DNA from 3 places in the Pseudoalteromonas sp. AWH4_217 genome. Region 1 is predicted to be linked to each of the others. Evidence: predicted binding sites of a transcription regulator. Region 1 holds the regulator's gene; each other region holds the start of a gene.
The links. The regulator FliA, encoded in region 1, starts transcription of late flagellar genes. The targets are predictions, from matches to a motif close to CTAAAGNTNNNNNNNNNNNNGCCGATA.

Region 1 (9,958 bases):
GCGGGTGCACCTATGGTTATCGCTAAAGGGGTGGATGAGCTGGCCATGCAGATCCGTAAAATAGCCAAAGGTAATGAAGTCCCGATTGTCGAGTCACCTGTTTTGACGCGATCTCTGTACCATACGACTGAAGTGGGTGATCAAATTCCACAGCAACTCTTCACCGCTGTTGCACAGGTACTGGCTTACGTATTCCAGTTGAAAAAGTTCAACAAAGGGCGGGGTAAGCGGCCTGTCGCCCTTAAAAAAGACCTCCCCATTCCAGACGAACTAAAACACTAAGCTAATTGGTATCAAACTTGCTTTAATGTAACTGCGTCAATAATTTGTGGTTTGTAAGTTATGGATTTTAAAGCGGTTTTACAGCAGATTAATCGAGATAAAAAAGAGTACGCCAAAGGTGTTGGTACCCCAGTGTTGGTATTGGCTGCTTTGGGCATGGTGGTGTTACCTATGCCACCTTTCCTGCTTGATATCTTGTTTTCATTCAATATTGCCCTGGCATTGGTGGTACTGCTCGTTACGGTCTACACCATGAAGCCGCTTGAATTTGGCATGTTTCCTTCAGTATTGCTTATCGCAACAATTTTGCGATTGGCACTTAACGTAGCCAGTACCCGGGTAGTCCTGCTGGAAGGTCATAACGGCGGAGACGCAGCTGGTAAAGTGATCGAAGCGTTTGGCTCCGTTGTAATCGGCGGTAACTACGCGGTTGGTCTGGTGGTCTTCCTGATCCTTATCATCATCAACTTTGTGGTAATCACCAAAGGTGCTGGCCGTATCTCCGAAGTATCAGCCCGTTTTACCCTGGACGCGATGCCCGGTAAACAAATGGCAATTGACGCAGACCTGAATGCCGGCTTTATTTCGGCAGATGAAGCCAGAGCAAGACGTGAAGAAGTAACGCGTGAAGCAGACTTTTACGGTTCAATGGATGGTGCCAGTAAGTTCGTAAAAGGCGATGCGATAGCGGGGATTGTAATCCTGGCGATTAACATCATTGGCGGTCTGTTTGTGGGCATGGTGCAGCATGACCTGAGCTTTGGCAGAGCCATGGAAGTCTATACCTTACTGACGATAGGTGATGGTCTTGTCGCTCAGCTTCCTTCGTTATTGTTGTCAATTGGTACAGCGATTGTTGTAACCCGTCAGAACGAATCACACAACATGGGCGAGCAAATGACCCAGCAGCTGGGCAACGAGAAATCCTTGTCTATCGCAGCAGGGATCCTGATTGTCATGGGATTAGTACCTGGTATGCCTCATGTTGCATTCCTGGGCTTGGGCGCACTCATTGGCTATCTGGCTTATTATTCACACCAGCAAAAACTTAAAGCACAAGAACAGCAAGCCGAGGACTCAAAAGGTGGCGCGGTTGCTGCTCAGCAGCAGGAACAAAAAGAGCTTGGCTGGGATGATGTACAGCCGGTTGATGTGATTGGTCTGGAAGTCGGCTACCGCCTGATCCCCTTGGTTGATCAATCACAGGGGGGCGAGCTGTTGAATCGCATTAAAGGGGTGCGTAAGAAGCTGTCACAGGAGCTTGGCTTCCTTGTGCCTCCAGTACATATCCGTGACAACCTGGAGCTGGACCCGAACGCTTACCGTATTACCTTGATGGGCGTAGGTTCAGGAGACGGCGAACTGAAACATGGTGATGAGCTCGCGATTAACCCGGGTCAGGTGTTTGGTCCAATTAATGGCGTTGCCACTAAAGATCCGGCTTTCGGCCTGGAAGCTGTGTGGATCAAACCTGAACAAAAAGATGAGGCTCATTCTCTGGGCTATACAGTTGTGGATGCAGCCACAGTAGTCGCCACACATATCAGCCAGCTGCTGACTAATAATGCGTCTTTACTGCTGGGCCATGAGGAAGTTCAGAATCTGTTGGATATGCTGGCTAAGAGTCACCCTCGCCTGGTCGAAGGTCTGGTGCCGGATATATTACCACTGACAACCGTAGTAAAAGTGCTACAAAACTTGTTAAACGAAGGGGTCGCAATTCGTGATATGCGCTCTATTGTTCAGACTCTGGTTGAATATGGGCCTCGCAGTCAGGACCCTGATGTATTAACGGCTGCTGTACGTATCTCACTACGCCGACTCATAGTGCAGGATGCGGTTGGCGGGGCTGATGAAATCCCTGTCATAACATTGGCGCCCGAGTTGGAACAGATGTTGCATAAGTCACTTCAGAACGCAGGTGATGAGGGGGCAGGCATAGAGCCAGGCCTTGCAGAGCGGCTTCAAGGTTCATTAAGAGAAGCCCATCAAACGCAAGAAATGCTCGGCGAGCCGTCCATCTTATTAACCTCAGGTATGTTAAGAAGTGTGCTGTCACGATTTGTAAAACACACCATCCCGGGACTCAGAGTCATGTCATATCAGGAAGTACCGGATGAAAGACAAATTAAGATAGTGAGCTCAGTTGGACAGTAGAGGACTAGAAGGGGCTGACCATGAAAATTAAACGTTTTTTTGCAAAAGATATGCGTACCGCTTTGAAAGAAGTGAAAGAAGAGCTTGGTGCGGATGCGGTAATTATGTCAAACAAGAAGCTGGCTGACGGTGTAGAGATCGTTGCCGCAGTTGATAATGACCGCACGCCTGCGCCTCAGCCTCAGGCGGCACCTCAACAGCCAGTAGCGCAAGCTGCCCCTCGTCAGGCTGCGCCTCAGCAAAGCGCGCAGCAAGGCTACAACCAGGCTGCCAGAATGGTCCGTCCACAGCCTCGTCGTGCCGAGCCACAAAAGCAGGCACAAGTTGCAGATAGTCTCGAAGCTTTACTTGAGCGCCAAGCCCCTCGTCCTAAGTCGCCTGAGCTTGCTTCGATGTTTTCTCAATCTGGTATCAACACAGATGATATGTTTCAGCCTCAACAACGCAGCGAAGCCCCGGCTAAGGCTATGCCTCAGGCAGCTCGACAGCCGCGTTATGAGGCTCCAAGTCATAGTTTTGACGCGCGTGAAGAGAGTACCTCCTGGGAGTTTGGTGATGATCTGGAACAAGGGTTTGGTGACGAACCTGCGGTGCAGAAAACAGCCAACGATGACGAAATGTCCTCTATGCGCGATGAAATGAACGCAATCCGCCAGCTACTCGAGTTTCAGCTGTCAGGGCTGATGACTCAGGAAATGGCACGTCGAGATCCAACTCGTGCTTGCCTGGTTGAACGCCTGAAAGGCATGGGGATCGGTGCTGAAGTGGCTGAGCAGATGGCCTGTTTTATTCCGGATGATGTTTCTCGTAAAGAAGCATGGAATGCGCTGCTTAATATGGTCGTCAATCAGATGCATACAACCAACAACGATATCCTGCGTCAGGGTGGTGTGTACGCGATGGTTGGACCAACAGGAGTAGGTAAAACGACTACCGTTGCAAAATTGGCAGCACTGGGCGCCCAAAAATATGGTGCTGACAATGTGGCATTGATCACCACAGATACTTATCGTATTGGTGCTTATGAGCAATTGGCAACCTATGGTCGGATCATCGGCTGTCCTGTCAAGCAAGTAAAAGATGCCAATGAACTTGCTGAGGTTCTTTATCATTTACGCAATAAGCGTCTAATATTAATAGACACGGCAGGAATGAGTCAGCGCGACCTGCGTTTAACCGAGCAGTTAAACACTTTGATGCGCAGCAGCCGTGTTGACATTCGCAGCTACCTGGTATTAAGTGCAACAGCACAAATGCATGTACTGCAAGAGACAGTAAACCACTTCAAAAAAGTCAATTTAAGTGGTTGTATTTTTACAAAACTTGATGAAAGTCTAAGTTTAGGTGAGATTATTAGCATAGCGATTCAAAATCGTCTGCCAATAGGGTATCTTACCAATGGTCAGCGAGTGCCTGAAGACATTCGCGTGGCAAACGCTCAGAAGTTAGTCAAAAAGGCTGAGCAATTGTATTTAAAGAGAACAAAAGCACAACATTCGCGACGTGTACCAGTGGCGTCCCAGACAGTAGGAATGTATGATTAATACAGTTTTAGATCAAGCAAGTGGCCTGCGGAGAATGAACCAAAAAAATAACCACAGTGTAAAAGTAATCGCAGTGACTGGTGGTAAAGGTGGTGTAGGTAAAACCAATGTATCCCTTAACACTGCCATTGCGTTAGGACAGCAGGGTAATCGGGTCTTGGTGCTTGATGCTGACTTAGGTCTGGCCAATTGTGATGTCATGTTGGGTTTAAGGGTAGAGAAAAATTTATCTCATGTATTGTCTGGCGAATGTGAACTAGACGAAATCCTGGTTGAGGGACCTGCTGGCATCCGCATCGTCCCGGCGACATCTGGCTCGCAGAGTATGGTAGAGTTAACACCTGCCGAGCACGCAGGCCTAATTCGTGCATTCAGCGAGCTCAGTAGCGAATTCGACATTTTAATTGTCGATACCGCAGCAGGTATTTCAGATATGGTTTTGAGCTTTTCCCGAGCTGCTCAGGACGTTTTAGTGGTGGTGTGTGATGAACCCACCTCAATCACCGATGCTTATGCGCTGATTAAAGTTTTAAGCCGCGAACATGGTGTATATAAGTTTAAAATTGTGGCCAATATGGTACGCAGTTTAAGAGAAGGGCAAGAACTCTTCGCTAAATTATCCAAAGTCACCGACCGGTTTTTAGATGTTGCTTTAGAACTGGTTGCAACGATACCCTTTGATGAAAATATGCGTAAGTCTTCGCGACGTCAAAAAACCATCGTTGAGCTTTTCCCCAATTCACCTGCTGCCGTGGCATTCAGAGGTCTGGCAAGCAAAGCTGTCAAGTGGCCCATCCCCCATCAACCATCAGGTCATTTGGAATTCTTTATTGAGCAACTGGTAAACGGTTAACGATGGCTTCACCGGTCAACCGCATGGCGGGATATAAAACGACGGACCACCTTCATAAGGTGGTTGAACGTCATACGCCATTGGTAAAAAAAGTGGCCTGTCATTTATTAGCTAGGTTACCAGCCAGTGTTCAGTTAGACGATCTCGTGCAGTCTGGCATGATAGGGCTAATCGAAGCCTGTAAAAACTTTGATGCAAGCAAAGGGGCAAGCTTTGAAACGTTTGCAGGTATCCGAATTCGTGGCGCAATGATCGACGAGATCCGCCGTGGTGATTGGGCTCCGCGCTCTGTTCACAAAAACGGCCGGATGGTAGCAGAAGCCATTGCTGAGTTAGAATCTCAGCTTGGGCGGGAACCAAAAGATACTGAAATCGCTGAAAAACTTGATATTACGCTGGATGAGTACCATCATATTTTACATGATGTGAATGCGAGTAAAGTTATCGGTATCGAAGACTTGGGGGTCGACGAAGACGTAATTTCTCCCGCAGGCAACGATTTTGCGCTAGACAAACCATTCAATAATGTTAAAAATGAGCGCTTTAACGAGTCGTTAGTCAATGCTATCAAGACTTTACCTGAGCGTGATGCCTTGGTGTTGTCTTTGTATTACAACGACGAGATGAATTTAAAAGAGATTGGCGCGATCTTAGAGGTCAGCGAATCTCGAGTGAGTCAGATTCACGGTCAAGCAATGATCAAGCTTCGTGCAAAGATCAATGACTGGATCAATTAGAGTAAGTTTTACAATATAGGTTCAAACCTCACCGGAGGAAGTTTTGGATAAGAACATGAAAATTCTCGTGGTTGATGATTTCTCTACGATGAGAAGAATAATCAAAAACCTGCTAAGAGACTTAGGCTTTACCAATGTTCAAGAGGCTGATGATGGCAGTACGGCACTTCCAATGTTGCAAAATCAGGACTTCGACTTTGTCGTAACTGACTGGAATATGCCGGGCATGCAAGGTATCGATTTGCTACGTGCAATTCGTGCTGATGACAAGCTTAAACACATCCCAGTACTCATGGTTACAGCAGAAGCGAAAAAAGAACAAATCGTTGCCGCTGCCCAGGCTGGAGTTAATGGTTACATTGTTAAACCGTTTACGGCAGGAACCCTGAAAACCAAACTAGAAAAAGTGTTCGAACGTTTAGGCTAGTATTGATAAGGGTAGGCTTATGTCAACATCTTCTGTGCCACAGATAACTCTGGAACAGGCTAAACTGCTCGTTGAATACCTTGAACAAGGTGAGCAGGAAAAGGCTGATGAGATATTAATTGAGGCCACCAACAAAGAACAATCAGAGCTATTCGCTGAAGTGGGTAAACTGACTCGACAACTTCATGAGTCGTTGAAAAACTTTGAGTTAGATACCCGATTAGCAGACCTCACGACAGAAGCCATTCCAGATGCCAAGCAGCGCCTCAATTATGTCATGGAGATGACAGAAAGCGCTGCTAATAAAACCATGGATGCCGTAGAAGCGAGTCTTCCCTTAGCCCAAGAACTTGCCGATGAACTCTCTGAAATTAAGCCCACCTGGGACAGACTAATGAGCCGGGATATCCAGCTCGGAGAGTTCAAGTCTTTATGTCATGATCTTGACAGTTTTATGCAATCCTCAAGAGGCCGTACAGATGAGTTACAAAATCTGATGACCAATGTACTGATGGCGCAAGATTATCAAGATTTAACCGGACAGGTGATCCGGCGTGTCATAGAGCTGGTTCGTGAAGTTGAAGACAGCCTTATTCACTTGTTGACTGTATTCGGTACTGCAGATGAAAGTCAACAAACTGCAGCCCAGCCGCAGTCACAAACTAAAGCCACCCCCGTTGCTGATGAGTTGTCAGGTCCAGAGGGTCCAATAATGGACGCTGAGTCTCGAGATGATGTCGTATCCGGGCAGGACGAAGTTGATGACCTGTTGTCGAGTTTGGGCTTCTAATAGGAGAGTATGCGAATGAGCTTTGAAGTCGATGAAGATATCTTACAAGACTTTCTTGTTGAAGCTGGGGAAATACTCGAACAGTTATCAGAGCAGCTTGTCGAACTAGAAAATAACCCGGAAGATAAAGAGCTGTTAAATGCCATTTTCCGAGGCTTCCATACAGTCAAAGGGGGGGCAGGCTTTTTAAGCATGACCGAACTGGTGGACGCCTGTCATGGTGCGGAAAATGTGTTTGATGTCCTACGCCAAGGGCAGCGTCACGTTACGGCTGAGTTGATGGATGTGATTTTACAATCACTGGACACTATCAATGAAATGTTCTCGTGTATCCAAAACCGCGAGCAACCCGAGCCGGCGGACCCCCATTTATTGGAAGTATTACACCAACTTAGCCAGCCTGAATCTGAAGATGAGGTGATTGCAGCCCCTGCCGCAGCAGAGCCAGAGCCAGAGCCAGTTGTCGCGACACCCAGTGCAGACGATGTGCTTTTTGATGCACCATCCGATCCAGTAAGCGAGTCTTCTGGTGAAAGCTCTGACAGCATTGATGAAATCTCCGAGGAAGAATTTGAGAGTTTGCTGGACGAACTACACGGTTCAGGAAATGGCCCGTCAGCAGCTTCACAAGAACCGGCTAAACCGAGCGCGGCACCAAGCTCATCGAGCAGCGATGATGGTGATATAACCGACGACGAATTCGACAGTTTGTTAGACGAGCTACACGGAGTTGGACAATTTGGCGCAACACCTGCTTCAGCAGCACCTGCACCGGCACCAGAACAACCTGCAGCCGCTGAAAAGGCACCTGCGTCGGGTGGTGGTGACGATGACGAAATCAATGACGACGAATTTGAAGCCCTACTGGATGAGCTACATGGCAAGGGGCAAGCGCCAAAGTCGACAGAGACAGATGTAGCAGCGCCTAAAGAAGCCGCAAAAGCGCCGCCTAAGCCAGAACCCAAGCCAGCAGCACCTGTAGCTAAACCGGCGCCAGCGCCAGCAGCCAAGGCGCCAGCTGCAAAACCCGCAACAGAGGCTAAGCCGGCAGCAGATAATAAAGCCGTAGCGAAAAAACCTGCCGCGCAAGCTGAAACCACAGTTCGGGTAGATACCAAACGCCTGGATGAGATCATGAATATGGTCGGTGAGTTAGTGTTAGTGCGTAACCGCTTGGTTAGTTTGGCCAATAACTCCAACAGCGAAGCAATGGGCAAGGCCATTTCAAACCTGGATGTGGTTACAGCAGACCTTCAGGGTGCTGTCATGAAGACCCGGATGCAGCCAATTAAGAAAGTATTTGGTCGCTTCCCCAGGGTTGTTCGTGATTTGGCTCGTAGTCTTAAGAAAGACATTAGCCTGGTATTGGAGGGGGAAGATACCGATCTGGATAAAAACCTGGTTGAAGCCCTTGCGGATCCCTTGGTTCACTTGGTTCGAAACTCAGTGGATCATGGTATTGAAATGCCAGACGTGCGTGAAGCCGCTGGTAAATCAAGAACCGGTACAGTGACGCTATCTGCATCTCAGGAGGGCGATCACATTCTGTTGACCATCCGTGACGATGGTGCAGGTATGGACCCTGAGAAGCTGAAGAAAATCGCTATCAGCAAAGGTGTAATTGATTCTGATCAGGCAAGCCGCTTATCAGATAACGAGGCATATAACCTCATTTTCGCACCAGGTTTCTCAACCAAAGAACAAATTTCCGACATCTCTGGTCGAGGTGTAGGTATGGATGTGGTCAAAACCAAGATCACTCAGCTCAATGGTTCTGTTAATATCCAGTCAGAGTTGGGCGTGGGCACTATCCTTGAAATCAAAGTGCCTCTGACATTGGCAATCTTGCCAACCTTAATGGTTATGATCGGTCAGCAAACATTTGCTCTGCCACTTGCCGGAGTGAGCGAAATCTTCCACCTGGATTTGACTAAGACTAATGTCGTTGACGGGCAACTCACGATTATAGTACGTGAAAAAGCTATACCCTTGTTCTACCTGGAACACTGGCTTGTGAAAGGTGCTGACAGAGGCGCCCGCAAGGCTGAAGGGCATGTCGTCATCGTTCAGATGGGCACCAAACAGGTTGGGTTTGTTGTTGATTCTCTTATCGGTCAGGAAGAGGTGGTGATTAAACCGCTTGACGCCTTGTTGCAGGGTACACCTGGTATGGCAGGGGCAACAATCACCTCTGATGGTGGTATCGCGCTTATCCTGGACGTCCCCAGCATGTTGAAATATTACGCCGGTAAGTAAATACCTGGCGCATTTATACCGACAAAGTGGTGTCTTTGACACCACTTTTCGGATCTGTAACGAATAAAAGAGCAATGCCAATGGCAGTTAAAGTATTAGTTGTAGATGACTCGAGCTTCTTTCGTCGCCGAGTGAGTGAAATACTAGAAAAAGATCCAGAAATTCAAGTGATTGATTTTGCAGTAAATGGTCAGGAAGCAGTCGACAAAGCTGCCCGCCTCAGACCGGATGTAATCACTATGGATGTGGAAATGCCGGTGATGGATGGTATCAGCGCAGTGAAGCAGATCATGCAGAGCTCACCCACTCCGATTCTGATGTTTTCGTCGTTAACACGTGAAGGTGCGAGCGCGACTCTGGATGCATTAGATGCAGGTGCAGTCGACTTCTTGCCCAAAAAGTTCGAGGATATTGCGCGTAATAGTGAAGATGCGATCCGCTCTTTGCAAAACAAAGTCAAAGAAATCGGCAGACGTCGGGTAAGCAGATTTACCCGCCCGATCAGTTCTTCGTCAACACCTTCACCTATGCGGAGTACACCAACCGCTGCGCCCCCGGGGTTGCGTTCAGCGGCCAAACCGATAGCACAACCAGACCGTTCTTTTTCAAGACCAGCGGCCGACACGCCAAGCACTGGCGCATCGTTTAAAGCCTCAGGCAAGAAATACCAAATTGTTGCAATTGGCACCTCCACTGGTGGACCGGTCGCATTACAAACAATTTTGACTCAGCTGCCAGCGAACTTTCCGCATCCAATTTTGCTTATTCAGCACATGCCAGCAGCATTCACTCCTGCATTTGCACAGCGCTTAAATAGCCTGTGTAAAATCAAAGTGAAAGAAGCTGAGCAGGGTGACAGGTTGCAACCTGGTGTTGCCTATCTGGCGCCGGGTGGTCAGCAGATGTTGGTTG
Region 2 (9,958 bases), on a different contig from region 1:
TATCCAACACATACTGGCCATTGCGTTCGTCCAGCTCCCCGGCGGTGACAGCGCAGCCTTTGTCTACCTGAAGGTAATAGATGCTGCCAGCTGGTGCTGGTGTAGCTGGGGCTGTGGGATCAAACGGAATGAGCTTAATGGTCGTATCTAGCTCCCGGGCACGCTGTAGCATGATGTCTTTATCAACAACGGCGACCAGCTGAGCTGGCCAGTCGTGTTGCGCAAGTTTGATGACCAGATCTGGTCCTATCCCTGCCGGTTCACCAGGGGTGATTGCGATTCTTAAACTCATCTTAGTTCTTCTATTAGTCGATTACTTCTACGTGTGCCTGTTCGCGCATTTCGCGCATCCACTTAAAGCTCTCTTCTTTAAACTTACGACGAAACAGAAGTTGGTGGGCACGATTTGCCTTTGCTTGCTCTGTTTTATCAGCAACGCGTTTGTCAAGCAACTGTACAATGTGCCAGCCAAAACTACTTCTGAATGGTTCACTTATCTCATTTTGTTCCAGAGATAGCAAAGTGTCGCGAAACGCAGGGGCATAGGTCGTCGGATCCGTCCAGTCGTACTCACCGCCTTTCAGCGCTGAACCTGGATCTTCAGAGTGTTCTTTTGCAAGCGCGGCAAAATCGGCTTTGCCTTCACGGAGGTCGGCGGCAAATCCAGCGAGTGTATCACGCGCTTTTTCTTCACTGAGAATAATGGATGGCTTGATCAGGATGTGGCGAGAGCGCACCTCAACCCGTTCAACTACCTGACGACCACGGATATCCTGAACTTTCAGGATATGGAAACCAGCACCAGAGCGTAGCGGACCGATGATGTCATCTTTCTTCTTGCCTTTTACCGCCTCAGCAAACAAGGTTGGCATTTCATTGATGCCCATCCAGCCAAGTTGTCCGCCATCGAGTGCTTTTGCGCCACTAGATGAAGCAATGGCAATGCGCTTGAATTCTTTACCTTCACCAAGGAATTCAATTACCTTTTCAGCGCGTTCACGGGCATCTTCTATGTCTTCCGGGTTTGCTTTACTGTCAATTTTTATCAGTATGTGGCCTATATCATACTCTTCTGACTGACCCGTTTGCTCCGCTAAAATTTTCTGCAGGTTAGCAATTTCCTGCGGGCTGATATAAATACGGCGATCTACGGCGGCACGCTGTACCTGAGAAACCATGATTTCGGTACGGATCTCTTCTCGATACGCCTGGAAGCTTTCACCTGCGGCCTCGATTGAATTACGCAGATCTGAAATTGTGCCACCCTGGTCTTTGGCCATGCTGGCCAGTGTTTGATCTAGCTGGGCGTCAGAGATTTCCATTCCCATGCGGTCTGCCATTTGCTGCATTAGCACTTGATCAATCAGTTTTTCAACGGCCTGAATACGCAAAACCTTATCAGAGGGGAGCTCTGTATTTTGTTGTTCAGCTTGTTCTTTCACACGCTTGAGTATTTTGTCTACTTCACTTTTTAACACCACGCCGTCGTTAACCGTCGCGACTACTTTGTCCAACTGGATACGCTCAGCCCATACCGGCTGTGCCAGCGTCATACTTAATATTGGAACTAATAACAGCTTTTTTAAATTCATAAGAGTCTTTGTTGTTAATTATTTAAAAAGAACGGTCTGCGGTAACCAAAGATACCCGAACGTAGTAACTGGCTAGCATCATATCTTGATTTGCTGCCTAACCCTTTTAACACAAAATTGATACCAAAGCTTGTGTCAAAAATAGCGTCATCACGTGATATCGTTTGATTGAGATCCGTTTGTATTTGGCGTTTTCCTGTGATGCGGATAGCCCAGCAGCACGATTCGTACTGCAGCCCGGCAAACACTTCAACGCTTCGGCTTGCCGTCAGATCACGGTGATAGCTGGCAACCAGTTGCCAGTTTTCATCTATGGGTAAACTGCTAAACAGGCCGATTTGATCGATTTCATATCCTGAGACATCACTGGCATAGTGATGGTTCAATTGAACTAATTTTTTGTTACTGCCGCGGTAGTCTAGCGTCATGTGAGACTGGATCAGCTCTTTTTCATCCGCATCATACTGCAGACCCGCGGAAAAATACCAACGGCGATGCCAGTGCAGCATACTCTCTGCGGCAAACAAGGCATTATAATTCTTACTGCCAAATTCTTGGCTATCCTGAGCGAGCGCATTGGTTTCCAGTGATTGTTCAGTCGGTTTAGCTGAGTCACTTAAATAGATGATTTGTCCCATGCTAAAATTGAAACGTTCACTATTATTGCTATCGAACAAGCGAGTGGTTGCCCCAAGGGTAAATTGGTTTGCCTGAGCGATAAAATCTACACCAGAAAAACGTTGTTCACGGAATAGTCCAAAAAAGTCATCCTGCATTTTGATTGTGTCATACAATGCAATACCTGATTGGTCCTTTTTCGGGGTATACAAATACTGGATTTGAGGCTCCAATGTTTGGGTACCTTGTTCGAGAACGAAGTTTGTTTGACGCTCCAGATTTAACTGACCGTGCAGGCGTAGTTTAGGTAAAGTACGAGATACTGACTTTTTGTACTGTGATTGTGAAAAAGCATCGCCACCGTCCTGCTCATAATAGGTGTGCATCAGGCTTAAGTTCGACGCAAATGACCAAGCATAGGCGCTGTAGTCATAAGACACACTGGGTTCCAGGTGTATGCGGGTTGCATCGGTGACGGTTAATTCATCGTTTGTAAAGTGACTAATTTGACCCGTCAGCCCCCAGTTGAAGCCCTGAAAATTACGCGAGACATTGTTAATGGTGAGCTGTGGCAGCACCGCATATGATTCTGTGTGATTACCCAATACCTCAAAGTTTTGTACTTTTAGATCAATGGCCCATTCGTCTCCGAGATAACTGAGTTGCCCGGTGCGATAAAGTTGGGTGTCTGTTTCATTGGCATATTTAGAATCTAAATCTGAAATATAGGCATCATCACTGACGTTAGTAATGTCGACACTGGCGCGCCAGTTTTCGTCAAAATAGCTATTTTGCGTCCAGTTGACTAAATATCTCTCATCAAGCTGTTTTGCTGAATCATCCTGCTCTAAAAACTCGATGGCAAGCTGACCTTGATGTTGTCTGGTTAGATAACGGAACTCAGAAATGAGCTGTGTGCCTTTTTTAGACATATATCTGGGCGTGATGGTTGCGTCGTAGTTTGGTGCCAGATTTATGTAGTAGGGAATAGCAATCCCTAAGCCGCGTTGACTTGAGCTGCTGATAGTCGGAGCGAGTACCCCCGATTTTCTGCGATTATCAATGGGGAAAGTAAAATAAGGCACATAGACTATCGGCGTATCCAGTATTTTCAGGATTGTGTTGTGCGTTTCACCCCAGCCGCTGTCACGATTCATAACAATACTACTGGCTTCTATTGACCAGAACGGGGTTTCTCCCGGACAGGTGGTAAAGCTGGAATTAAGCAGGTCAACCTGGGTGCTGGTCGCATGCAGTTTTTCGGCACTGCCGTGGCCGTTTTGCTGGGTAAGCCAGTAATCGGCGCCCAGCAGGCTGAACTCATACTCTTTTAAATTGGCAAACATGCCCGTACTGTTGACCAGCGTATACTCATCCTGAAATACAAGTGGACCGGTAGCATTGAGTAGCCCTTGCTGCTTGTCTATCAATGCTGCCTGAGCGGACAAGCTCATGACATTGGAGCTGATCACAACGTTTCCGCTAAACTCAGCGCTCTCGACTCCCTGCAACTCAACATTATCAGACTTAATGTCGATTGCGCCACCAGGCAGGTCAGTGACAGGTTGCCAGTTTTTAGGCTGAAAGTAGTCTTTACACTGAAGGCCATCAATGTTCGAATTAGCAAAAGTCGCTGTACTGATTAGGGGAAGCACGAAAAGGCCCCAAGCTTTGCTCATTTATCAACCTTGTTTGCCGAAATTCATTTTCAAGCCAGACATAATAAATGAAAAGCGTGTTAATTACAGTAGTTAAGAATAGGAAATAGTAAGAAAAATGACCCAAAACCTGTCACCCAAGGCTGTGCTGCGCGCGCAAGCCAGAGCGGCCTTTTTGCATCAGTATTATAATGCTGTCCCGGAGCTGGTTTCTGCCCTTGATGGAGATGCCAGTTTTCGCCGCTATTTTCGCATCACCCATGAGCAAAGTAGATTAATTTTATTAGATGTCGCGCCTGAGGTTGGCAACGTTCAGGCATTTGTGGAATTGAATGCGTTGTTCAGTAAAGGTGCTGTGCGTGTACCGCAAATCATGGCAGCAGATTGTGCACTTGGTTTTGTGCTGTTAGAGGATTTGGGCACTGAGCATTTGGCTGACAGGTTGAACGCGTATCAGGACGCACTAGGGTACTATGAGACGTTAATAGAGATGCTACCTGACATCGCTCGTCTTCCAGAAAGTCCCCATATGAAGCCTTATGATGCAGCTTTTATTGATATGGAACTGGATATTTTTAGTGAGTGGCTACTTACTCATTGGCTGGGTTATGAAACTACTGAGATTTGGCTGGAGCAGTGGTGCGCTTTGAAAGAAACACTGACTTCTGCCATGCTTGAGCAGACTCAAGTGACTATGCACCGGGACTTTCACAGCCGAAACATTATGTGGCACAAACAGCAATGGGTAGTCATAGACTATCAGGATGCTGTTCAGGGGCCCGCTTGCTACGATGCGGTTTCGTTACTGAAGGATTGTTATCACACCTTGCCAGAAGATCAGTTTGAGCATCTGCAACGGTACAGTTTTGATGTACTCAACAAGGCCGGGCTGCTTGCCAGTAACTGCTATACAGACTATCAGCAGCAATTCGCGCTGACTGGGTTACAGCGACACCTCAAGGCGGCCGGGATATTTGCGCGCTTGTATCTCCGTGATGGCAAACCTGGTTACTTACAGAATATCCTGCCGACACTACAATATATTTATGACGCGGCAAAATGTGTTGATACATTTCAGTGGCTTGCAACTTGTGTACAATCCGAGATAATACCTCTGGTAAAAGCAAAGCTGGAACAATGTAAATGAAAGCAATGATTTTGGCCGCTGGCCGGGGCAAGCGTATGATGCCACTGACGGCGATGATGCCAAAGCCTATGCTGGAAGTAGCGGGAAAGCCCTTACTGGAGCACCATCTGATACGTCTGGTGCAGGCTGGGATCACCCGTGTTGTGATCAATCTGGCCTGGCAGGGTGACAAGATACGTGAATATTTTGGTGATGGCAGCGCGTATGGCGTGTCCATTCAATATTCCGAAGAGCCTGAAGGCGGGTTGGAAACCGCAGGGGGGATCGTTCGGGCCTTGCCTCTGTTATGTGAAGACGAAGATGTATTTCTCGTGATTAATGGTGATATTTTTACAGACTATGCTGTGCATGATTTGTCTCGTCTGCATTTATTACCAGGCGAGGCGCACCTTGTGTTGGTAGAAAACCCACCTCACAACCCACAAGGAGACTTTCCTCTTGCCCACCTAAACGCCGACACACAGGCGTATACGTTTGCTGGTATTGGGTTGTATCACAAAGACTTTTTCAGCGCTGTCAATGAACAGTTTTTAGCACTGGGGCCATTGCTCAAAGAAGGGCTGGCGCAGGGGCAGGTCTCAACGGAGCTCTTTTTGGGACAGTGGCATGACATAGGAACTCCAGAGCGCTTAAAGCAGATCAACAAAGCAGTGGGGCAGGTGCATGTGGGGTAAGTTATTAGGCACAGGGTTTGGTTTTTTATTTGGCAAATGGCTGGGTGCGGTACTGGGCTTTTATCTGGGCCATTTATTCGATAAAAGCCTCAGACAGGATTTCGACAAGGTAGGCGGGTTTCAGGGCTTTTTGAACGGTGATGATCTCAGTGAGCGCCAGGCTTTGTTTTTTTCGAGCTGCTTTTCTGTGATGGGACATATTGCTAAATCAAATGGCAGAGTCAGCGAGGTCCATATCCGTGCCGCGACAGCCTTCATGGATGAGATGGGGTTGGCCGGCGATGACCGGCGCGAGGCACAGCATGCTTTTCGTGCAGGAAAGGAAAGCGACTTTTCTATCAAAGACTCGGTCCGCGAGGTCAGAGAAGCCTTTGCCAGACGCTATGACCTGTTGCAGTTGTTTCTGGAAATCCAAATTCAAATGGCCTTTTCTGACGGGCATGTCTCGGAGCAGGAGCAGGTTCTGTTACGTGAGGTGAGTAAATATCTGGGGATTTCCCAGACTCAGTTTAGCTTTTTACTTAAGCGTTATCAGGCCGAATTCCGGTTTCGACAGCAGCGTGCTCAGTGGCAGTCTCAGCAACGGCAGAGTCAGGGGCAGCAAAGACAACAACGCAGCTCCTCCGGGGCAACTCAGCAGTCGATGGTGTCTCGCAGTGAGGCGCTGGCAGTATTGGGACTGGGTGATGGCGCTTCGGACAAAGATATCAAGCGTGCCTATCGCAAGCTGATGGCACAACATCACCCTGACAAACTGGTTTCTCAGGGCCTGCCTGAGCATATGATGGAAATTGCCAAGCGCAAGAGTCAGAGTATTCAATCAGCTTATGAGCTACTGAAACAAAAACGCAGCAGCTAAATACGCTTGTTAGGCGAAAGAGCCAAAGTAATATTACCAGCCACAGCTTATAAGCTACTGAAACAAAAACGCAGCTGCTCAGCATCGGATTATAGACGGCGTAAAAAGCCCGTAAGTTCTTTGCGTAGTCGCTGATGTTGCATTGGCTGGTGCTGCTCACCGAACAGCTCTCTTTGACGATAGTCGAGTTTACTGTTACGTCTGGCCCAGCGTTTACGCTCGTCAATGGTATCCAGCACCAGTGGACTGTCAAAGGTATAGAACACATCCAGCAGTGCGGGAGCAACCAAAGACAAACTGGCAGGTAAATGGCTGTTGCGCTGTGCATTGGCTAATTGCGCGCTGACCGTGATCAGGGCGTCAACGCGAATACTGGGCAGGGTCGCCAGATATTCCGCAAAAAGTCCTGCACTGTTGCCAAATGCCACAATCGCAATATGTTCTTGCTGACGCAGTGCCAGTGTTTTATAGAGTGCCTCAAAACGGGCGACTAGCGCGGCTTTGTAATTGTCCAGTGCAAATTCACTGAGTACCGGGATTGCAGTGCTTTTAACTTCATTGGGTTCACCGTCCATCATGCCCTGTGTAATATCATTGCCCTCGGTAAGGTCTGGAACTGGCAGTGTGTAAGTATCGTACCCATCGTCCGTGAGTGTCTGGTGTAAGTAGCTTAAGCCGTTATTGTATAAAGGGCTTTGTTCTAGTCCCGGCAGTAATACGATAATACCGCGTTTTGGCGCGGCCATATATTCCGAAAACAACACGGCTATTTCTTGTTCTTCATCTTTGATAGTCAGCAGTTTTTCACTGCTCAGCCAGTAGCGCAAGTCGCTATCAAATAAGGACGATTTGCTGGGAGGTGGCTGGAGTTCTGCAGCCAGTGAAAACGTGCTGAAAGCGCTAAAACAAATGCCTGCTATGAGGCTGATTATGAGTGACAACAGGGAATATTTAAACATAGCTTATGCACTTTAAGACTCTATTGCATCTGTATCGGCTATTTATTGTAAAGCTTGAGTTTAATCTGTTTGCTGCTATGTGCAGCGTCATAAAATTTCGGTAAACTCGTGCCGGAAAAAAACAATGGAGAAGGCTTTGAGCAATAAGACTGAAACCAAACGTGATTTTATTTGGTTGTTTTTTAAAGGGGCTGGCATGGGGGCCGCCGATGTGGTGCCGGGTGTGTCTGGCGGAACCATCGCATTTATAACCGGTATTTATGCGCGTTTGCTTGGCGCCATTAAAAGTGTCAACCTGGACGCCATCAAAACGCTTCGCTCGGACGGGTTGCAGGCAGCGTGGCGACATATCGACGGTACCTTTTTACTGGTGTTATTTGCGGGCCTGCTAACCAGTGCCGCTTCTTTGGCTAAGCTCATTACTTACTTGCTCGAGCATCACCAATTATTTGTCTGGTCATTCTTTTTTGGTCTTATCATTGCGTCTTTTATTCATGTTGGTAAGCAGGTTTCCCGTTGGGACTGGCGTACGGTGACAGCCTGCCTCGCCGGTGCAGCCATTGCGTATGCTATAACTTCTATGGCGCCCGCGGAAGCGGTGCCACAAACCTGGTACTATTTTGCTGCAGGCGCCATAGCCATTTGTGCGATGATTTTGCCAGGCATTTCAGGGAGTTTTATTCTGTTGCTGCTGGGTATGTATGGTCATGTACTGAGTGCGGTCAATGAGGTTGAGGTACTATTGATTGCCTTGTTCCTGAGTGGATGTGTGGTTGGTTTGATGGCGTTTTCGCGTCTCTTATCTTGGCTGCTAAGCCGTTTTGAGCAAGTGACGTTTGCGCTGTTGTGTGGCTTTTTACTGGGATCTTTGAATCTACTTTGGCCCTGGAAACAGGTGCTGACGACGTATACCAATTCAAAAGGGATTGAAAAACCTCTGACTCAACAAAATATATTGCCGGCTGAGTTCGCCCAAATATCAGGGCAGGATCCTTACGTCCTGGGGTGTGTGTTGCTCGCCGTTGCCGGCTTAGTGCTGATCCTTGCCATTGAGTGGATCAGTAACCGAGACGCATAGTCGACCTGTTTTTTTGGTCAACTGATAAAATTTCATCATCGTATCATACGGGTGTGTGACGCTGTTCATACACCCGTTTTTGTTGTCTGCCGGGCGTTAATTAACTCAATCAGACGTGGGGTCTAGACTTGTGTCGAATGTAGATCGTGTGAAAAATATGCTATCAAGTAGCCGCGCTAAAATTAACCACGTTTTAACCTCGTTTCGGACCTGATAACTAATGAAAAACTCGCTTTATGTTCTGCTCGCCTTAGCTACTCTGCTCTGCCATCCTGCAGCCATGGCGGCTGCGGCGAATCACGTTGCAACACCTGTTGATCTTACCTCAGCCATGCTGGGCTGGTTCTGCATCGCCATTTTTGTATTGGCGTATATCCTGGTCATGCTGGAAGAAAAGCTCCACATGCGTAAGTCTAAGCCCGTGCTGGTGGCGGCCGGATTGATCTGGATGATGATTGGCGGTTACTACGTCATGAATGATATCCCCGAACTGACAGAGCATGCCTTTCGGCATAATCTACTTGAGTTCTCTGAGTTAATGTTGTTTCTGTTAGTTGCAATGACTTACATCAATGCGATGGAAGAGCGGCGACTATTCGATGCCTTGCGCGTGTGGATGGTGCGCCGGGGCTTTAACTTTCGCACATTATTCTGGCTCAGTGGGTTTCTTGCCTTTGTGATATCACCGATTGCAGACAACCTGACAACAGCTTTATTAATGTGTGCAGTGGCAATGAAAGTGGGGCAGGGTGACAAGGAGTTTATTAACCTTAGTTGTATTAATATCGTAGTGGCGGCAAATGCAGGAGGCGCTTTCAGCCCGTTTGGAGACATTACCACCTTGATGGTCTGGCAAGCTGGTATTGTCCATTTTGCTGAATTCTTCTCATTGTTCTTCCCTGCGCTGGCAAACTATCTGGTGCCGGCGCTCATTATGAGTTTATTTGTAAAAAATAAAAAGCCAGCCGCCAGTGATGAAGTGGTAGAGCTGAAGCGCGGCGCGCGGCGCATCATGGTACTTTTCCTGATCACCATCGCCACCGCGGTCTCCTGTCATAGCCTGTTACATCTGCCGCCCGTGCTGGGCATGATGATGGGACTTGGATATCTGCAGTTTTTTGGCTATTTTTTGCGGACTACCTTGCCTAACTCACTCGACCGCAAGCGGGCCGAAGCAGAGCAGGCCGGTGATCAGGAGCGTCTCAAGGCGCTGGGTAATGTGGTGCCATTCGATGTATTCGCGAAGGTGTCACGGGCTGAATGGGATACCTTGCTGTTTTTCTATGGCATTGTGATGTGTGTTGGTGGACTGGGCTTTCTGGGCTATCTGAGCCTGATGTCGGAGCTGCTCTATGGGGGATGGTCTGCCACGG
Region 3 (9,958 bases), on a different contig from region 1:
CTGAAAATCGTCTGTGTGCCCGGACACCGTTATTTCGCCGGGTACATCTTTGAGTAACTGCGCAATGTCCTGGATCACAGGCTTGAATTTAGGTTGTAAGAATGCACTGCCCGATGGAAAAGAGCCGTTTTCCTGAATACGTATGATGATCTGCTGACCAAGTGATTCAAGTTCAATAGCACCATCCATGATTTGTTTTTCAAGCTGTTGGGCGATTTTTTTCACCAACTCGTTTACTTGCTCTTGCTCCGCAGCTGCTATTGCCTGAGTCATGGACTGCTCTTGGGCCGTACTGGAAGATTCACCACCACGCTTGTTGCCCCTTTGTTCTTGTCGACCACCCGCCGAGCTTTCATCCCCAGCCTGAAATTCAAGCATTTGCTGAGTCATCTCAACAGTTTGCTGTTGAATCGTTTCTATTGGTGTCGGCTCGGGTTTACCCGGCGTGAACTCCATCGCAATCACGCTGGTACCTTTGGGAATGTCTTTTACTTCAATTTTGTTCTGTACACCAAACGCAAACTTCATCGAGCCTGCTATTTGCTTAAACTTCAGTACATCCATTTCCGAAAACGCCAGCAGCAGAACGAAGAAGCACATCAGCAGCGACATCAGATCGGCAAAGGTCCCCATCCAGGCAGGTAAGCCTGGGGGGGGACATTTGCATTCGTTCTCGTCCGACATAACTACTCCTCGGCCTCACCACCCCGTTTAGACTCAGGCAGATAATTTTTCAGTATACCTTCAATCACTTTCGGGTTTTGCCCATCCTGTATGCCCAAAATAGCATCCAGGATCAATCGCTGATTACGCTCTTCCTCGTCTTTGCGCAGCTCCAGTTTTACCTGAATAGGAATGGCGACTACGTTCGCTAAAAACGCACCGTATAGAGTGGTCAATAGTGCTACGGCCATAGCAGGTCCGATTGCCTTAGGATCATCCATGTTCGATAACATAGCTACCAGACCAATCAGGGTCCCTATCATACCCATTGCCGGAGCGATATCCGCCAGAGACTTAAACAACCCGGCACCCATCTCATGTCGAGTAGAGGTCAGTGCAATGTCTTTTTGCAATGTTGCCCGGACGACATCGGCATCGTGGCCATCCACCAGCATATCTACACCCTTGCGCATAAAAGAGTTAGGGATCTCCGCTTCTTCTAACGCCAGAAATCCACCTTTACGTGCTGAATCAGCCAGTTCAACAGCTTTTTCAATTAACTCTTCAGGTGTTTCAAGTTTAAACATAAAGGCCTTACCGGCCACCTTACCGATGCCAAAAAACTGGCTCATGGTAAAGTTGGAAAGCACGATAAATATCGAGCCACCAAACACAATAACCACTGATGGAGTGTTGTAAAACATGGCAATCTGGCCATCACTACTAAGTACCATGGACATCACAATCAAGCCAATGGCCCCTAAGATCCCAATCACGGTTGCTAAATCCACACACCCTCCAAAGGAAATTACCCGTTATCTATCACGCAGTTATTATTATCGACAGAGTTATCGGCCAGTTTTGCAATAACTTAACTCAATTATATTAAATTGCCTTGAAAATGCGAATTCATAAGCCATTGGCAATCCCCGCAGACTATATAACGCAAAAAGTCCGAGAGATCTTTGACCTCAATCTGTAATACTCATAAAATTAGGCGTTTTTTAATTTAGCTCAAAGTGAAGAATGCACATGGCGACAAAAAAACCAGAAAACATGAGCTTTGAAGAAGCTGTTGGCGAGCTTGAAGGCATAGTACAGGACATGGAACGCGGCGAACTGACCCTCGAACAGTCACTCAAGCAGTTTGAGCGGGGCATCAAGTTGGCCAATGCTTCCTCACACAAGCTGCAGCAGGCAGAACAGAAAGTCGCAATTTTACTGGGCAATGATGAACAAAGCCCACTGAACGAGTTTACAGACGAGCTGGAACAATAAGCAGTGGATTTACAAGCACAACTTGCCCAAGCCAGAGCCCAGGTAGACAAAACTGTGGCCACCTACTTTACACAGGAACTGGACAGTGACGGTACAGCCATTGCTGCAGCACGCTACAGTATTAGTAATGGCGGCAAGCGATTACGCCCGTTTCTTGTTTACACGACAGGTCAAATTTTTGGGGCAGCGCCTCGTGACCTGGATATTGCAGCCGCTGCGGTTGAATGTATTCACAGCTACTCACTGGTCCACGACGATTTACCAGCAATGGACGATGATGACTTACGTCGCGGCAAACCGACCTGCCATATCGCCTTCGATGAAGCACAGGCTATTTTGGCGGGTGATGCATTGCAGACGCTGGCATTTGAGTTGTTATCTGGACACGCATTCTCAGTACCGGCAAAGAACCAGATTGCCATGATCAATACACTTGCAAAGGCTTCTGGCTTACAAGGCATGGTGGGAGGTCAGGCGCTGGATTTAGCCGCAACCGACAAATCTGTCAGTCTGGATGAACTTGAACGTATCCACCGCTTAAAAACGGGAGCGCTACTCACTTGTGCCATTGAGCTCGGCGCGCTATGTGCACCCGATGTGTCGCCACACACACTTGCCCGATTACGTGAATATGGCAAAAATATTGGCCTGGCATTTCAGGTTCAGGACGACATTCTGGATATAGAAGGCAATACAGAGGTGCTAGGCAAACCGCAGGGTTCTGATCTGGAACACAATAAATCTACGTATCCTGCACTACTGGGTTTGTCAGGCGCAAAGCAAAAAGCACAAGCACTGGTTGATGAAGCAAAGCGGGCATTACAAGACATTGATGCGGACACACAAACTCTGGCTTTGCTGGCAGATTATATCATCTCCAGAGACCACTAAACGATGCAAACAGACTAGCAATCGACTGATAAGTCGCTAAATTAATAACTAGTTCAGTTATACTGTGGTGCATTGCAGCATGTACCTCGAAAATAGCGGTCATAAGTGGCCTGCCAGTATGGCTGAACACCAGAAACAGATTTTATAAATTAAATGGCAGACAATGATGACAGCTAAGTCAGCAAACTCTGCCCAGGATAACATAATCAATATGAGTCTTGATAACAGCAAGTATCCCCTTATGGCTTTGATAGAGCAGCCCGATCAGCTGCGAACTTTGCCGCAACACAAACTGACCGAGTTCAGTAATGAACTACGTGATTACCTGTTAAACTCAGTCTCGCAAAGTAGTGGTCACCTTGCCTCAGGTCTGGGAACGGTAGAGCTTACTGTGGCGCTGCACTATGTCTACAATACTCCCGAAGACCGTTTAGTATGGGATGTTGGCCATCAGGCTTACCCGCATAAAATACTCACAGGTCGCCGTGACAAAATGCATACGATTCGTCAAAAAGACGGTCTGCACCCTTTCCCGTTCCGTGAAGAGAGCGAGTACGACACATTCAGTGTTGGCCACTCAAGTACTTCAATTTCAGCAGCACTGGCCATGGCCATTGCCGCAGAAAAAGAGCAGCAAGGGCGCAAAGTGGTTGCCGTGATTGGCGATGGTGCTATGACCGCGGGCATGGCCTTTGAAGCGATGAACCACGCCGGTGATGTAAAATCAGATATGCTCGTGATCCTCAACGACAATGAGATGTCTATTTCCGAAAATGTAGGCGCATTAAATAATCACTTCGCGCGCATTCTGTCAGGCAGTTTTTACACCAATATCCGCGAAGGCGGTAAAAAGCTACTCTCGGGCGTACCACCCGTCAAAGAGCTGGCCAGCAAGGTTGAAGAACACCTTAAGGGTATGGTAATACCGGGTACCTTTTTCGAGGAATTGGGCTTTAACTACATCGGCCCCATCGATGGTCATGATGTCAATATGCTGGTTGATACGCTGAGAAACATGCGTAACCTTAAAGGTCCTCAGCTGTTGCACGTAAAAACCCAAAAAGGGAAAGGTTATCAGCCTGCGGAAGCCGACCCGATTGGCTATCACGGCGTACCCAAATTCGACCCATCCATACACAGCTTACCTAAATCTAAGCCAAGCGCGCCAACGTTCTCGAAAGTCTTTGGCGACTGGCTGTGTGATATGGCAGAACAAGACGGCAAGTTGATGGCCATTACCCCGGCTATGCGTGAGGGTTCTGGTATGGTGCGCTTCTCAAAAGAGCATCCAAGCCAGTACTTTGACGTTGCAATTGCTGAGCAGCATGCCGTGACTTTAGGTGCCGGTTTTGCCTGTGAAGGCCTGAACCCGGTCGTGGCCATTTACTCCAGCTTTTTGCAACGGGGTTACGATCAGCTGATCCACGATGTCGCATTGCAAAATCTGCCGGTGCTGTTTGCCATTGACCGTGCTGGCATTGTTGGTGCCGATGGTGAGACACACCAGGGCGCTTACGATCTGAGCTTTATGCGCTGTATTCCCAACATGGTGATTATGGCCCCAAGTGACCTGAATGAATGCCGTCAGATGCTTTACACTGGCCACCGCCTGCAGCAACCTGCCGCAGTGCGTTACCCAAGAGGGTCTGCCGGTGAAGCAGAGATTGAGGCGCAGATGACCGAGCTGGAAATAGGCAAGGCAAACCAACTGCGCTCAGGTAAGAAGGTCGCCATTCTTAACTTTGGTACCTTGTTACATAACGCAAAACCAGTCGCAGATGCGCTGGATGCAACTTTGGTTGATATGCGTTTTGTGAAACCACTAGACGGCGACATGGTTGAAAAACTGGCAGCCGAGCATGACCTGCTAGTGACATTGGAAGATAACGCCATCGCAGGCGGTGCCGGTAGTGCCGTCAGTGAGCACTTAGCAGCTGCGCAGATCCTCAAGCCAGTTTTACACCTTGGCATTCCCGATGAGTTCATCAAGCATGGTACTCAGGATGAGATGCATGCCGAAATGGGCCTGGATGCCGACGGGATCCAAAAACGAATCGAAGCGGTATTGTAAAACGCCGCCGCCAGCGATTTTAAAGCCACTGTGTTCACAGTGGCTTTTTTATTTCACCATCACTTGCTGGACAAACCCCGTTTTCAATACAACACTTTAACCAGTAACTTAAAGACCAACCAGCTCTCATTATTGACAACTTCCAGGTTGGTAAACCGGATGGATCGCGATGTTGATAACTTTTCTAACTGCTTTATTCAGGACCAGTCATGGCTGATGGCTCTGCGCTTTTTGACTGGCAAAACGGCGCACATATCGGTTTTGAGCAGCTGCAAAACTACTTTTTTAGTCTGCTTCCTCAACTTTTCGTTGCCGCCATCATACTCCTGCTTGGTTGGGCCTGTGCCTGGTTACTCAGCAAACTGACACTCACGCTGCTGCGGGTACTCAACAAGGCACTAGCCAGTATCCAGCAAAAGGCACGGCAACCCAGGCAAGCGCAGCTTTCTCCCCAACATATAAAGGTCATTTGCCGAAGTGTTTTTTGGCTGACATTGCTGTTTTTCGCCACTGCTGCCACCTCCAGCCTGGGCTTAAGTTTATTTACTGACTCTGCCGCTGCGCTCTTTGCTTACTTGCCAAACCTGATCACCGGTATTCTGATCATGGTTGCCGGTTATTTGCTGGCAGGGCTTATCAGTTCAATGATTAAAGCCAGTGCGCACTCTATTGGCTTTGCCCACACTGAAGCCGCCACCCGCATTGCCCATTTTGTTATTCTTTTTACCGCCATAGTAATAGGGGTAGAACAACTGGGGATCAATGTGCACTTTGTCACCAACCTGGTTATCGTCGTTACCGGCATGCTGTGTTTCGGCGTCGCGCTGGCATTTGGTCTCGGCAGTCAGGAAATAATTGCGAACACAGTTGCGGCCAGACAGGCACAGCGCCATTGCCGAATTAATGATGATATAGACATCGCCGGCGTGCGTGGCAGGCTAACTGAGATCACGGCGACCATGCTGGTCATTGAATCAGATCAGGGACGTGTGCTGATCCCTGCCAGTGTGTTTCTCAAACACAATAGCCACATCACAACCACACAGACGACCGAACACAAATAATAAGGCAGGGTATGTCGACTTTACACCTTAAACTCGCCCAACACTTTATGCAGCAAGAGCCGCGCGCAGCAGCCCGGCGGCTTGAATTGCAAGCTCCTGAGGTTGTCGCCAGTATTCTGTGCACTCTGAAAGATCACGAAGTGGGTGCTGTGCTTAAGGCCATGCACCCCAGTTATACCGCTCAGCTGCTGCCCAACGTGGAGCAAGTACAACAGGCCCGCTGGCTACAATTACTTAATCTGACAGACATTGCAGCCATTTTGCGACATGTAGCAAAGCACTCAACAGATACTTATCTGGCACTGCTACCACTGAAAAAACAAACTATGTGCCGGATGCTGATCAGCTACCCTGACTACACCGTGGGTGCCTGGGTCGAAACCGATGTGCTGACGCTGGATGACAAAATGTCTGTAGAAGATGCCATGCTGCGCCTGAAAAAGCGTGCCTACCGAGGCCCGGCTCGACTTTACGTGGTTAACTATCAACGTCAGATTGTCGGTCAGGTCTCAATATATGAACTCCTATGTCGCTCTGGCGGGCAGCCTGTTGCCGACTTTATGGATAAACAGGTGCCCTGTCTGAGCGGCTATACTGAGCTGGGCAGCGCCCTGTCTGCCAGCGTCTGGGAGCGACAAGATCAGGTTGCGGTGGTCAACCGCAAACAAGGGTTTATCGGCACATTACAACACTACCGCGTGCGCCACGCTCTGAAGCACCATGAGGTGGAGCAAATTGCCCCTCTCGTGAGCAGTGATTTACTCGATGCCTATGCCAGCTCGTTTGCCAATGTGCTCGACTTATTGATCCCGGAAAAACCCTGAAGGAAAGTGTTTATGCATGCCAGCAATGAACAATTCGACGCCGCCATTGAGAAACTGGGTACCGCCTTTTTAAATGCCTACCCTCGCAAAGGCGCTCAATTGATAAGTCAGCTGACCCCCGAGGAAGCTGCTCGACTGTTGCATGAGCAGCCCTTGTATATTGTCGTTAAACTCTGGAAATATATCCCGCCGGGCAGCGCCAATTCACTGTTTAAGGTCATGGCGCTGCCACTGAGTATAAACCTGCTGCGCCAGCTCGATGCCAATGTTGCAGTCAGCCTGCTTGCAACGCTCGATGATAACAAGCGCTCAGTACTGCTCGACGAACTCAAAACACAGCACCCAGACTTAGCCAGCGAACTCAAGGAACTGCTGATCTACCCCCCAAACACCGCAGCCAGAATGATGGATCGCTCTATTCAGGCGTTTTATACCGATACCAGCGTATATGAGACCCTGAGCCAGCTGAAAAAGCTCAAAAGCAAGATTGCCGATGTGCTTTATGTACTCGGCCCGGATCAAGTGCTGATTGGTGAGCTGACGCTCAACCAGTTACTTGCCAGCTCAGGAAATCAAACACTTGGAACGCTGGCGGCCCCAATAAAAGGCAAGCTGGATGTGATGGATCATAAGGACACAGTCGTGGAAATGTTTGAAGGTCTGCGGGCCCGGGCCTTACCAGTATTAGATGCACAAAAACAGCTGGTTGGTCAGATCCGCTTTTTTGATGTGTATCAGTCTACCAAAGAAGAACTCGCCAGCGATATGCAAACCATGGTGGGTGCCAGTAAAGATGAAAAGGCCCTCTCCAGCAGCTGGTTTGCTGTTAAAAAGCGCCTCCCCTGGTTACAAATAAACTTACTCACCGCCTTTGCTGCCGCAGCGGTGGTTGGCGCGTTTGAAGGGCTCATCGCTCAGGTGACTGCGTTGGCGATTTTGCTGCCAGTTGCCGCCGGACAATCGGGCAATGCCGGTGCCCAGGCGCTGGCTGTCACTATGCGCGGATTAACGCTTAGAGAAATCTCCACAAGACACTGGTATCAGGTGATGCTCAAAGAAATGCTGACCGGATTACTCAATGGCCTGGCCATTGCACTGACCTGCGCCATTGGGGTTTATATCTGGAGTCAGTCTGTTGGGTTAGCTCTGGTGATTGCGCTGGCCTTGATCTGCTCTTTAGTGATCGCAGGCAGTGCCGGTGCCATTGTGCCCATAGCGTTGAAGAAGTTTGGCCTCGACCCTGCACAGTCATCTTCCATTGTACTGACAACCATCACCGATATTGCGGGTTTTATGTCATTTTTGGGGATCGCCCTGTTACTCTCGGATATGTTACCTGTCGGCTAACAACCTTGCGCCATATCAAGTAACCGTATCTTAGCACTGGAAAAAGGCAGCTAACTGTCAGACAATCCCCTGGTGATTAAACGGAATTAGCTTGAACACAACGTACAAGTCTTCACGGAACCAAGTCCACTCGAGTCCCCAATTGTCGAGTGAGCTATGCCCACCTGCGCGCCCTCCTCGAACATTTGGGAAAGTGGTTCTTTGCTGCCCGACCACATTATATCGGCAGCACAATAGGAGTCTCCTATGTCAATAACAACACCCAAAGAAGCAGCTCAGCTGGCGCTCAATTGTATGGATTTGACCAGCCTGACCGGCACAGAAAGCGACGAGGATATTATTCGACTCTGTCAGCAGGCCAGTTCAGAGGTCGGTTCCGTGGCTGCCATCTGTGTTTATCCGCAGTTTATTCCGCTGGCCAGACAGCATCTGGATCCGAGTATCAAGATTGCCACTGTCAGTAACTTTCCTTACGGAGACAAGGACATAACCACAGCCGTTGAACAAACCCGTTCAGCTATTGCACTCGGCGCCGATGAAGTCGATGTGGTTTTTCCCTATAAATCACTCATGGCAGGTGATCCTGACGTTGGGTACCAGCTGGTTCAGCAGTGCAAACAGGCATGTCCTGAGCAAGTAGCGCTTAAAGTGATCATTGAGTCCGGTGAGCTGGTTACACCTGCGCTTATTGCCCGGGCATCGCAAATAGCAATAGACGCTGGTGCCGACTTTATCAAAACCAGTACAGGTAAGGTGGCTGTGAATGCCACGCTCGAAGCAGCCGAAGTTATGCTCACTGCAATTAAACACAGTGGTAAAGAGGTCGGGTTTAAAGCGGCCGGTGGTGTGCGCACCGTTGCCGATGCCAACGACTATCTGACACAAGCCAGACTTATTATGGGACCTGACTGGATTAACAAGCAGCGCTTTCGATTTGGTGCATCTGCCCTGCTCAGCGATGTGTTTGCCGCTTTGAGTGGCTCGAATGTTACTCCAAAAGGAGAATACTAATGGCCCATCACAACCACCACACCACCGTGCATATCAATGCAGCTGCTGATGCGTTTGCAGACACCGTGCTGCTTCCCGGTGACCCATTGCGGGCAAAATTTATTGCCGAGCACTTTCTGACAGACGTCAAAATCGTCAATACAGTGCGCAACATGCTAGGTTACACCGGCTACTACCAAGATCACAGAATATCTGTGATGGGCACGGGCATGGGGATCCCCAGCTGTTCTATCTATGCCAAAGAGCTTATCACTGAATACGGCGTCCAAAACCTGATCCGAGTTGGCAGTTGTGGCGCGGTCTCCGAGCAGGTGCAGCTCCGGGATATTATAGTCGCCATGGGAGCCTGCACTGACTCCAAGGTAAATCGCCTGCGCTTTAAAGATCATGACTTTGCAGCCATCGCCGATTTCAACCTGCTCAATGCCTGTGTGAAATCAGCCAGCGAGCTTGCACTAAAAGTACAAGTTGGCAATGTTTTTTCATCTGACCTGTTTTATACTCCTCAGCCAGACATGTTTGACCTGATGGATACCATGGGGATCCTGGGTGTAGAAATGGAAGCCGCCGGGCTATATGGTGTAGCAGCACAATATGGTGCCAGGGCACTGACGATACTCACCGTCGCAGACCATATCACTCAAGATACCCATCTGAGCAGCGATGCCAGACAATCTTCTTTTGAGGAGATGATCCAGCTGGCACTACTGACAGCCCAGTCAGTGTAACCAACACTGAGCTTGTGCGTGGCACACCGCACAAGCTAAAACAGGTCAGATAATTTCCATTATCACAACAAGTTACTCAGG

Region 2: ACXAH1_RS07285 (DUF3530 family protein) is a predicted target of FliA. The motif match lies at 7,540-7,566, and genes of this name have one in related genera.
Region 3: pomA (flagellar motor protein PomA) is a predicted target of FliA. The motif match lies at 1,513-1,539, and genes of this name have one in related genera.

What each region holds. Positions count from the first base shown of each region.
Region 1 covers NZ_JBSWYM010000004.1:283,047-293,004, reverse strand. The annotation lists gene flhB (flagellar biosynthesis protein FlhB) at 1-282, shown strand, start outside; gene flhA (flagellar biosynthesis protein FlhA) at 343-2,439, shown strand; gene flhF (flagellar biosynthesis protein FlhF) at 2,460-3,983, shown strand; gene ACXAH1_RS06490 (MinD/ParA family protein) at 3,976-4,836, shown strand; gene ACXAH1_RS06485 (RNA polymerase sigma factor FliA) at 4,839-5,573, shown strand; gene cheY (chemotaxis response regulator CheY) at 5,617-6,000, shown strand; gene ACXAH1_RS06475 (protein phosphatase CheZ) at 6,020-6,790, shown strand; gene ACXAH1_RS06470 (chemotaxis protein CheA) at 6,806-9,046, shown strand; gene ACXAH1_RS06465 (protein-glutamate methylesterase/protein-glutamine glutaminase) at 9,127-9,958, shown strand, end outside.
Region 2 covers NZ_JBSWYM010000005.1:83,731-93,688, forward strand. The annotation lists gene pdxA (4-hydroxythreonine-4-phosphate dehydrogenase PdxA) at 1-292, opposite strand, end outside; gene surA (peptidylprolyl isomerase SurA) at 306-1,592, opposite strand; gene lptD (LPS assembly protein LptD) at 1,607-3,889, opposite strand; gene ACXAH1_RS07270 (aminoglycoside phosphotransferase family protein) at 3,987-5,015, shown strand; gene murU (N-acetylmuramate alpha-1-phosphate uridylyltransferase MurU) at 5,012-5,689, shown strand; gene djlA (co-chaperone DjlA) at 5,679-6,548, shown strand; gene ACXAH1_RS07285 (DUF3530 family protein) at 6,638-7,507, opposite strand; gene ACXAH1_RS07290 (polyprenyl-phosphate transporter) at 7,644-8,585, shown strand; gene nhaD (sodium:proton antiporter NhaD) at 8,806-9,958, shown strand, end outside.
Region 3 covers NZ_JBSWYM010000015.1:93,886-103,843, reverse strand. The annotation lists gene ACXAH1_RS18065 (flagellar motor protein MotB) at 1-684, opposite strand, end outside; gene pomA (flagellar motor protein PomA) at 687-1,454, opposite strand; gene xseB (exodeoxyribonuclease VII small subunit) at 1,696-1,941, shown strand; gene ispA ((2E,6E)-farnesyl diphosphate synthase) at 1,945-2,832, shown strand; gene dxs (1-deoxy-D-xylulose-5-phosphate synthase) at 3,044-4,903, shown strand; gene ACXAH1_RS18040 (mechanosensitive ion channel family protein) at 5,113-5,967, shown strand; gene ACXAH1_RS18035 (magnesium transporter MgtE N-terminal domain-containing protein) at 5,979-6,791, shown strand; gene ACXAH1_RS18030 (magnesium transporter) at 6,804-8,138, shown strand; gene deoC (deoxyribose-phosphate aldolase) at 8,391-9,149, shown strand; gene deoD (purine-nucleoside phosphorylase) at 9,149-9,877, shown strand.